2 regions of the Bacillus sp. JJ1609 genome follow, and region 1 is predicted to be linked to the other one. Evidence: riboswitches for the same ligand, from Rfam matches in the RefSeq annotation. Region 1 holds a riboswitch; the other holds the start of a gene.

What was found. A riboswitch is a leader RNA that binds a small molecule or an ion and turns the genes downstream of it on or off. The one in region 1 is predicted to bind FMN.
Region 2: it holds a riboswitch for FMN, as region 1 does, so the genes downstream of both, V7654_RS02165 (ECF transporter S component) here and ribD (bifunctional diaminohydroxyphosphoribosylaminopyrimidine deaminase/5-amino-6-(5-phosphoribosylamino)uracil reductase RibD) in region 1, are expected to answer to the same signal.

Annotation. Positions count from the first base shown of each region.
Region 1 is NZ_JBALSS010000025.1:135,564-140,487, reverse strand. It holds gene V7654_RS18480 (bifunctional 3,4-dihydroxy-2-butanone-4-phosphate synthase/GTP cyclohydrolase II) at 1-943, opposite strand, end outside; gene ribE (riboflavin synthase) at 955-1,611, opposite strand; gene ribD (bifunctional diaminohydroxyphosphoribosylaminopyrimidine deaminase/5-amino-6-(5-phosphoribosylamino)uracil reductase RibD) at 1,616-2,710, opposite strand; FMN riboswitch at 2,920-3,065, opposite strand; gene V7654_RS18465 (metal-sensitive transcriptional regulator) at 3,125-3,445, opposite strand; gene V7654_RS18460 (hypothetical protein) at 3,696-3,896, opposite strand; gene dacB (D-alanyl-D-alanine carboxypeptidase/D-alanyl-D-alanine endopeptidase) at 4,020-4,924, shown strand, end outside.
Region 2 is NZ_JBALSS010000003.1:62,402-67,325, reverse strand. It holds gene V7654_RS02175 (helix-turn-helix domain-containing protein) at 1-876, opposite strand, end outside; gene V7654_RS02170 (ferredoxin) at 1,152-1,400, shown strand; gene V7654_RS02165 (ECF transporter S component) at 1,610-2,191, opposite strand; FMN riboswitch at 2,355-2,489, opposite strand; gene serA (phosphoglycerate dehydrogenase) at 2,781-4,355, shown strand.

The DNA of each region.
Region 1 (4,924 bases):
TGTCATAGCCTTCTTCCTGGAGCTTGTAGGCTCTGAGCTTGTTCATGAGTCCAATGCCTCTTCCCTCCTGGCGCAGGTAAAGCAGGACTCCCCTGCCTTCTTCATTAATTTGTCTCAATGCTGCATGGAGCTGCGGTCCGCAATCACAGCGGTAGGAGCCAAATACATCTCCGGTCAAACATTCTGAGTGCACTCTTACTAACACCGGCTCGTGGGGATCGATTTCCCCTTTTACCAAAGCAATATGTTCTTTATCATCTACAAGATTTGAATAACCTACCGCCTTGAAAATTCCAAATTCAGTCGGAAGATTGATTTCAACTTCTCTCTTGATCAATTGATCTTTCCGGTTCCGGTATTGAATCAAATCTTTAATCGTGATCATTTTTAATTCGAATTGATCGGCGATTTTCCGAAGCTGTGGTACACGAGCCATTGTCCCATCCTCATTCATAATTTCACAGATGACGCCGGCTGGTTTTGCTCCACATAATTTCGCTAAATCGACTGCTGCTTCTGTATGGCCAGCTCTTCTCAAGACTCCGCCTTTTTTTGCAACAAGCGGAAAAATATGTCCAGGCCTTTTAAAATCAGCAGCCTTCGATTCCGAGTCAAGCATGCTCAACACAGTTGCAGATCGTTCATAAGCTGAAATGCCAGTTGTCGAAAACTTATGATCAATACTTACCGTAAAAGCTGTTCCATGAGGATCTGTGTTACGTGATACCATAGGCATTAAATCCAGTTTTTGAGCCAAATCTGTTTCTATAGGGACACAGATCAATCCTCTTCCGTGTGTAGCCATGAAATTGATGACATCAGGGGTAGCCTTTTCAGCCAATGCGATAAAATCTCCTTCATTCTCACGGTCTTCATCATCACAAACGATGACGACATTCCCCTGCATAAGCTCATATATCGCTTCTTCGATTGGATCAAACATTTTCATCATCCTCACATAAACCCATTTTCCTCTAAAAATTGGGCAGAAATATTATTGCCTCGTTTTGGTGCTGCCGCGGCCTGGTTATTCAAAAAGTGCCCTACATACTTTCCGATCATGTCACACTCGATGTTAACAATATCACCGGTACCCTTAAAACCCAAAACTGTTTCGGATAAAGTATGGGGAATCAATGATAATGTAAAACTATCTTCCGAAACACCAAACACCGTCAAGCTTGTACCATCTACAGCAACCGAGCCTTTTAAAATAATGTATTTGAGCAATTCAGGTTTTGCTTCTATTTCATAATAAACGGCATTTTCAAATTGCTTTTTCCCTTTTATTACACCTACTCCATCTACATGGCCCGCTACAAAATGGCCCCCGAATCTTCCGCCCGCAGCCATCGCCCTCTCTAGATTCACTTTCGATCCTCGCTTGACTGTTTTCAAGCTGGTCGCTTTGACTGTTTCAGGCATGACATCAACTGTAAAGCGACTCTTTGAAAAAGAAGTGACGGTAAGACATACTCCATTTACGGCTATGCTGTCGCCCAGATTGACATCGGTTAATACCTTACTTGCATCGATGGTCAGGACGAATGACTCACCGGTGTGCTGGATATTAGCAATGGCTCCAATTTCTTCAATGATTCCCGTGAACATATATTTAACCTCCTTCCGGGACAGGCTCCGCAATAATCCTTATATCCTGTCCAATCTTCTTCACATCTTTTATATCGAGAGAAACGGTGTCCTCCAGATGTGCTATTCCTTCCCCTCCGAAGGCTGCAGGAGCTGTTTTCCCTCCAATTAGTCTTGGGGCAATATACGTAACGGTTTGCTGAAAAGCCTTTTCCTTTAAAAAGCTGCCATGAACCTCAGCGCCGCCTTCAACATAGACAGATGAGAGTCCTTGTTCACCGAGCTTTTTGAGCATATCGAAAATCCGAATCTTTGGTGTGTCGAGCGTAATAATGTCAACTCCGTTTTCAGCGAACTTTTTGACCTGAGCAGGATCTACCTCACACCCTGTCACAATAATGGTTTTTGCTTCATTATCGTAGACGACCTTAGATTCTAAGGGAGTTCTCAGGTTCGTGTCGAGAATCACCCTGATTGGGTTCTTGCCTCCCCCTTCAATCCTGGCTGTCAGGCTTGGATTATCTTTGATAACTGTATTGACACCTACCAAAATAGCATCATGAGTGTGGCGGAACTGGTGAACATCCTTCCTCGACTCTTCGCTAGTGATCCATTTACTTTCACCAGCTGTGGTTGCAGTCTTTCCGTCAAGGCTTGTGGCTGTTTTCAAAGTTACATAAGGCAAGCCAGTATTTATGTAATGAAAAAACACCTTATTTAGCGCTTCAGCTTCATCCTTCAATAATCCTGCTTCTACTTCTATTCCAGCTGCCTGCATCTTTTTAATCCCTCCGCCAGCTACAAGCGGATTAGGATCCATTGAAGCGACAAAGACCTTCTTAATCCCCGATTCAATGACTAAATTTGAACAAGGCGGCGTCTTGCCAAAATGACTGCAAGGTTCAAGTGTTACATAAAGTGTTGCACCAAAGGTTTTGTCACCCGCCATTCGAATAGCGTGTACCTCTGCATGAGACTCTCCAGCCTTTAGGTGTGCCCCCATTCCTACAATCTGATTATCTTTTACCACAACGGCTCCGACATGCGGATTAGGAGATGTTTGTCCTGTTGTAGCTTTCGCCAGGTTGATGGCTAATGCCATATAGTCAAAGTCATTCATCTGGTCGCCCCCTTTCTAAGGACTCAGTAAAATTGCGTGTGATTACCTGCTTCAAATCAGCATAGGGTCAAATCCGCAATGAGCTGTTATATAGCTGTTAAAAAACAAAAGACCCCGAAGCATTATAGCGCTTCGGGGTCCTAAAAAAGACAGCATCAAATAAAAGGCTTAAAAAAGGGTAGAGTTATCCCTATGTTCTAATCCTCATTTTTTTCCTTCTCCCATCCAGACTTTAACTGTCGGCCCTGGAGTTTCACCAGATCCACCGTTTAACAAATGTTAACCGGGTCACGGACTAAGAAGCATCAGCTTCATCACCGCCGGTTGGGAATTTCACCCGACCCCGAAGGAATATTTAATTATTACAGTCATTATACAGTACAAAAATTCAGATTACGAATAAATAACATTTAGCTATTTTTTCATCAATTTCTCGATCGTCGTCAGTAACTCATCAATGACTTCATTGTCGCCTTCCTGGATGCGCTCGACAATACAGGATTTCATATGGCCTTCCAGAAGGAGCTTAGCTACACTGTTCAATGCTGCTTGGGTGGCGGATATTTGAGTGATCACATCATCACAATAAGTATCTTTTTCAATCAGGCCCTTTATGCCGCGGATCTGTCCTTCGATCCGATTTAATCTGGTGACAAGGTTCTTTTTTGTTTTATCAGAGTGATGGCTTTTTCGTTCAGAAGAACAGCAGCTGTCTTCACATTCAGATGGGTCCATTCCTGTTTCAAGGATATCCAATCGAAAACCCCCTTTTATTCTTATATCTTAATCTTATCATACCCCCATACAGTACTTCTCATAAAATCTCATTTACCTGATAATCTATTTTAAGTCGGAACTTTTACAAACAAATTTCGTTCCTTAGAAAGGATTTCTAACTTTGGCGACCGAACTTGATTAAGTAGTTTTTAAGTACATGGAAAACAGCAATGCACAAAAAAATAAACACCCCTGTATAGGAGTGTTACTATATCTGGCTGTTCTCTTGTTCAGTCTGAGTAGTCTGCATAAGTTCCCTGGAAATGCCTGCTGCAAATAGACACCCCAGCAGCAGGGCCAAAGAACCGTACAGAGGATCGGTGACCTTTGAAAAAATTAATTGGACATAGAAGTAAAATCCTGTTCCGATGGCTACAATGAGTAAGGCATTCCACATGAATCGGTTCATTTTTTTCCCTCCTAAACCTTATATTAATGAAAAGATTATCATAGACTTTACTAGTTGTTTATTGGGAAAATTCTTGTCGAAATACTGGGTTTCTATCCGCGTATGAAAGGAATGAAAGATATGTTGAGACAGAAAACAGCACTATTTATCGTTATATTATCTATTACAATATTGCCATTAATTGCTTACTTCAAACCTGAAGATCCTCCTGCACAAGCATTTGAAACAAGCGGCGAATTGTCGAAAGAAATCAATGAGATTTTAAATGAAGAACCACAACTCAAAGGATCATTGGCAGGAGTAAGTGTACGATCTGCAGAGGATGGTGAACTGCTGTATGAACATATCGGAGCCACCCGCTTACAGCCAGCCTCTGTAATGAAGCTGTTCACCGCTTCCGCCGCTCTCTCTGTTTTAGGAGAGGGCTACACTTTTACGACTGAGGTATTTGCAGATGGGAAAATCAGCGGCAAAACTCTTGAAGGAGATCTCTATTTAAAAGGCAAAGGCGATCCGACCCTCCTGCCTGATGACTTTAATAAAATCGCTAAAACAATTAAAGAAAAGGGAATTGAAAGAATTGAGGGCGATTTAATTGCCGATGATACCTGGTACGATGATGTTCGGTACTCTACTGATTTAAGCTGGACCGACGAACATGAATATTACGGATCGCAAATTTCGGCTTTAACCGCTTCACCCAATAAAGACTATGATTCAGGCACGGTCATCCTGAATATTCATCCTGGAACCAAGAAAGGCAGCAAAGCAATAATTTCAATTGAGCCGAATACAGATTATGTTCATATAGAAAATCAAACAAAAACAGTTGATGCAAAAGGGAAATATGATATTGATATCGAGCGGGAACACAGCGAGAATACTATTTTAGTAACTGGTACCATCCCAGCAGATGCTAATAAAAAGAAAGAGTGGGTCGCAGTTTGGGAGCCTTCCATTTATGCGATGGATCTTTTAAAAAGGTCATTTGAGGTACAAGGAATTAAAGTTATTGGGAAAATAAAAAC
Region 2 (4,924 bases), on a different contig from region 1:
AATTTCTACAATATGGTCTTCAACTGTACTTTCTTTAAGGTTTCGGACAGCTGCTACCTCCTCAATCGAATAACCTCTTTGTAGCATTTTATACGTTTTTTCAGTAGATTGGGTTAAGGGAACCTTTTGTTCCGGCTGCTTAATCAATCCATTTAAAAGCGGAAATCTAGAGGAATCACTCATGATTTTGTCAAACATGGCATGCAAACTGTTTAAAAATTCGAAATGATAGTGGGCTGGCTCTAATCCAGTCAATTCAGCAGCCTGAACGGCGGTCAATCCAATTTTCTTGAAGCCCGTCAGCCTTAATACGATCAACTCTGGCCGGCTTTTCTGATTTTCCAGAGTGGCAGTCAATTCTTGATACAGCCTTTCTGCAAGCTGATATCTGTCCTCGCCCTGCTGCCTAATATAATGTTTAACCCAATTAAGAGTTTCCTTTTTATTGCGGACAGGAATAAAACTCCGTTCACGGTGGACTAAATTAGAACTTACTTGAATGAGCAGTGTCAGCCTTTCCCAAAACGATTCTGTGACCTGGTGGTACTTCCAGCCATTTAAATAAATAGGCAAGGGACTTTCAGCCAGCTTAAGATCTAATTCTTGTATCCCTCTGGGGGTTAAAACAACTTTTGTATCAGCAATTTCCTCAGCCAGACCGTACTCCATGAGACAATTCACTGCCTTCTCAAGCTGGCTTCTTGTTATTGAAGGATAAGAATGAAAAAAAGGTGAAAGCTGATATAGATGGGCATCTTGAATAGTTTGGGAAGACCTCTTACCTTGAAAAAGATGGAATAAGGAATAAATTGTCCGTTCTCCATTAATTTTTTTTAAAAGATACAGGATGACTGCCTCTAGGTATGTAATTTGCATAAAATCACCCTTGCTGAAATTAGAATCATCACCATGCAATTTCTTTACCTTTCCTATTGCAGGAAAATATTATAGATTTATTTTACCATGAAAATGCAGAAGAAAATGTTTTATTTTCAGCCCTAAAACCTCGCAACGCCTTATGTGATAAGCATTCTCAATACTTTTTTTATTGAAATGTTTGCGATACAGTTTTACAATAGGTATGAGGAATACGTTTTCACTTTTTTAGGAAGACGATTTATTATTGTTAAACATTTGGGAGGAATTAGATCATGGCTAAGTACACGATTGTTGACAAAGAAACATGTATTGCATGCGGAGCTTGCGGTGCAGCTGCTCCAGACATTTATGATTACGATGATGAAGGCATTGCATTCGTAACACTTGATGAAAACGAAGGTATCGTAGAGATTCCAGACGTTTTAATTGACGATATGATGGATGCATTCGAAGGCTGCCCAACAGATTCAATCAAAGTAGCAGATGAGCCATTTAACGGAGATGCTACTAAATTCGAATAATCAATACATAATTCCCGCTTTACGGCGGGAATTTTTTTGTCGGCATTTAGCGATCTTAATTTTTCTTCATGCATCTTCTCATAGAATGTTGCTGTACTTAAAGAATTTGAGCACTGGAATCAGGGACTAGATATAAAGGCCATATAAAGACAAAAAAAAGCAACGGTGCAGACCGTTGCTTTTTATCTATTTAATCTCTGCTGAGATAATTATGCGTTTTTAAAAGACCGCTGTCTTTCAATCCATGTTTTCATTCTTGAGAACATCAGCATGAATACAATCGACATTAAAATACCTTTAACAATATTGAAAGGCAAAATACCGGCCACAATAAGTTGTTTTGTTTCCGGGCCAGACATTGCCGGCATATTTAAAAATAATGTATATGCAGGAAGAAAAACGAAATAATTCAATACGCTCATCAAGATTGCCATGCTGACTGTACCTGCAACAAGGGCAAATGTCATGCCTTTAGTTGTTTTCAGCCTCTGGTAAAGGTAATAGGTTGGAAGGATGAACAACACGCCTGCGACAAAATTAGCAACGTGGCCAACAGGGACACCTGTTTCACTTCCAGTCATAAAATAATCAAGCATGTTCTTTAATAACTCTACTAAGATACCGGCAGCCGGACCAAAGATCAACGCCGCAATCAATGCAGGAATATCGCTGAAATCAACCATTAAAAACTTGGGAAACGGCGGCAGCGGAAAGTTCAACAACATAAGTACATAAGAAATACTGCTTAACATCCCAATTGAAACCATTGCTTTAACACTAAATTTTTTCATAATCCTCTCTCCTTATAGAGATCCATCTCACATAAAGAAGAAAGATTCAGCATTCACACACCCATAAACAAATAAATCCCCCAAGTTTTATTCTTGAGGGAGTAGTGTTAAAGGCATGCTTAATAAACGATCAAAACCTGCATTTTTTGATCGTCTGCAGAACCTCCATCTTCTCCCATCCAGACTATACTGTCGGCTTTGGAATCGCACCAAATCCTGCCCCTAAAGGCTCGCGGGCTTAGAGAAAAAAGATCTCATTACCGCCGATCGGGAATTTCACCCTGCCCCGAAGATAGACCATATTTAATTTTACAAACTTATTATACTGAAAAAAAGAATATTTGTGAAGCTGTTTGCATGTGACGATTTTATGTCTGCTACAATCTCCATCCTATTCTTCCATCATAATGAATATGATGAATTAAGTGTGATTAAAAAAATAGCAATATCCGAACTTTTTAACCTCGTGATCCTCTTCATATGAGAGCGTTTTCACTAAATCATGAACATTTTTGTCATTTGACAAAAAAATATTCGTTTTGTAAAATAATCAGAATATTACATACTTTAGTTAGGGAGTGAGTGCAGAATGTTTCAGATATTAGCAACGGATTCAATTAAAGAGGAAGGCCTACAGCCGTTACTTGAATTGGAGAACGCTCAGGTTTATATGGACAGTATTGACTCTGAAAATATCAATTTAACCAAAATTGATGCCCTACTGGTAAGAAGCGCTACAAAAGTTACCAGCGAACTGCTTGACCGTATGCCTACGCTTAAAATTGTCGGCCGCGCTGGAGTCGGTGTGGATAACATCGATATTTCAGAGGCCACCAAAAGAGGGATTGTCGTTGTAAATGCGCCAGATGGGAATACCATTTCTACTGCTGAGCATACTTTTGCAATGATGGCTGCACTTCTCAGAAATATTCCCCAGGCTCACTCTACGGTAAAGAATGGTGAGTGGAAAAGAAATCAGTATATCGGAAGTGAATTGTACGGAAAAACATTAGGGATTATCGGAATGGGCAGAATCGGGTCTGAATTGGCTAAGAGAGCTAGAGTCTTTGGAATGACTGTAAAAGTTTTTGATCCATTCCTGACGAAAGAAAGAGCTGAGGTATTGGGTGTACAATTATCCACTTTTGAGGATTTATTGCCAATTGCAGATATCATTTCCGTCCATACTCCATTAACAAAAGAAACGAAAGGGCTGCTCAATGAAAAAACTTTAAGTTATACCAAAAAAGGCGTTTACCTGCTTAATTGTGCCAGGGGCGGTATTATTGACGAAATCGCTCTTGCTCACTTCATTGAAAAAGGTCACGTAGCCGGAGCTGCACTAGATGTTTTTGAAGTTGAACCTCCTGGGAATCACCCTTTGCTTGATCTAGATTCAGTCATAGTAACTCCTCATTTAGGCGCATCAACAAAGGAGGCACAATTGAATGTTGCCACCCAGGTCGCCAAGGAAATCAGGACCTTTCTGGAAAACAAACCAGTGGCTAATTCAATTAACCTGCCGGCTATGTCCAAAGAAATTTACGAAAAAATCCAGCCTTTCCACCAGCTCGCCAAAGAAATGGGGAAAATTGTTTCAGAATGCCACAATAAAGGGATTAGCGAGTTGACTGTTACATATTCAGGCACCGCGGCCGAGCTGGAGACCTCCTTCCTTACAAAAGCGCTATTGTCTGGTTTCTTCCAAAATCGCATCGATGTCACTGTTAACGAAGTAAACGCCATCCATATCGCTAAGGAACGAGGAATCATGATCGGAGAGAAAATCACCGGTGATACTTTTGGCTACGCGAATACAGTTACAGTTACTGCCCTTGGTGACGGGGAAACTTTTACAGCAAGAGGGACATATATTGAACATTATGGCCCGAGAATCGTCAATCTTGATGGATTTAACATCGACTTCCACCCATCAGGCAACCTTCTTTATATCCAGCATATGGACCGCCCAGGGGTTATCGGGCATGTAGGGAAAGTTCTGGGGGATCATAACGTCAATATCGCAACGATGCAGGTAGGAAGAAAAGAAGCAGGAGGAGAGGCCATAATGGTCCTTTCATTCGACAAGCCGCTTCAAGAGGATATGATTGAAAAACTAAAATCATTAAAAGAAATCGTTACAATAAACAGTATCATACTTTAATAATGGCCCTTTGGTAAACTTTGTTTGTTTTAATAAGTTGATTTCAGACAAACCAAAAAAATCTTTTGGATAAAAACCTATATTAAAATAACTTAATGAAAACAACAAAGGCCATCCTATGTAGCCTGTTCAGACTGTAGACAAACTCGATAAAAACGAGCTTGTCTACAGTTTTTCTTTTGTTTGGAGGAGTAATGGGACTGTTGATTTCCTTTCCAGGCGCTTCGCTTTCCGCGGAAGAATTATAAAATATTCCACCTATGAGTAACCAAGAAGCCTTATTAGTGCCCTCTTTTTCCAATTTTTTCTCTTTCAGGTAAGCAAGGGGCGTTATTGGCGCCCTCTTTTTCCAGCTTTACCCATTCCAGGTAACCAAGAGGCCTTATTAGTGCCCTCTTTTTCCAATTTTGCTCTTTCAGGTAACCAAGAGGCGTTATTGGCGCCCTCTTTTTCCAGCTTTACCCGTTTCAGGTAACCAAGAGGCCTTATTGGTGACCTCTTTTTCCAAATTTTGGATATTATAGCGATCAAGAGGCTTATTGGTGGACCAATTTATGTATCTTATTTAT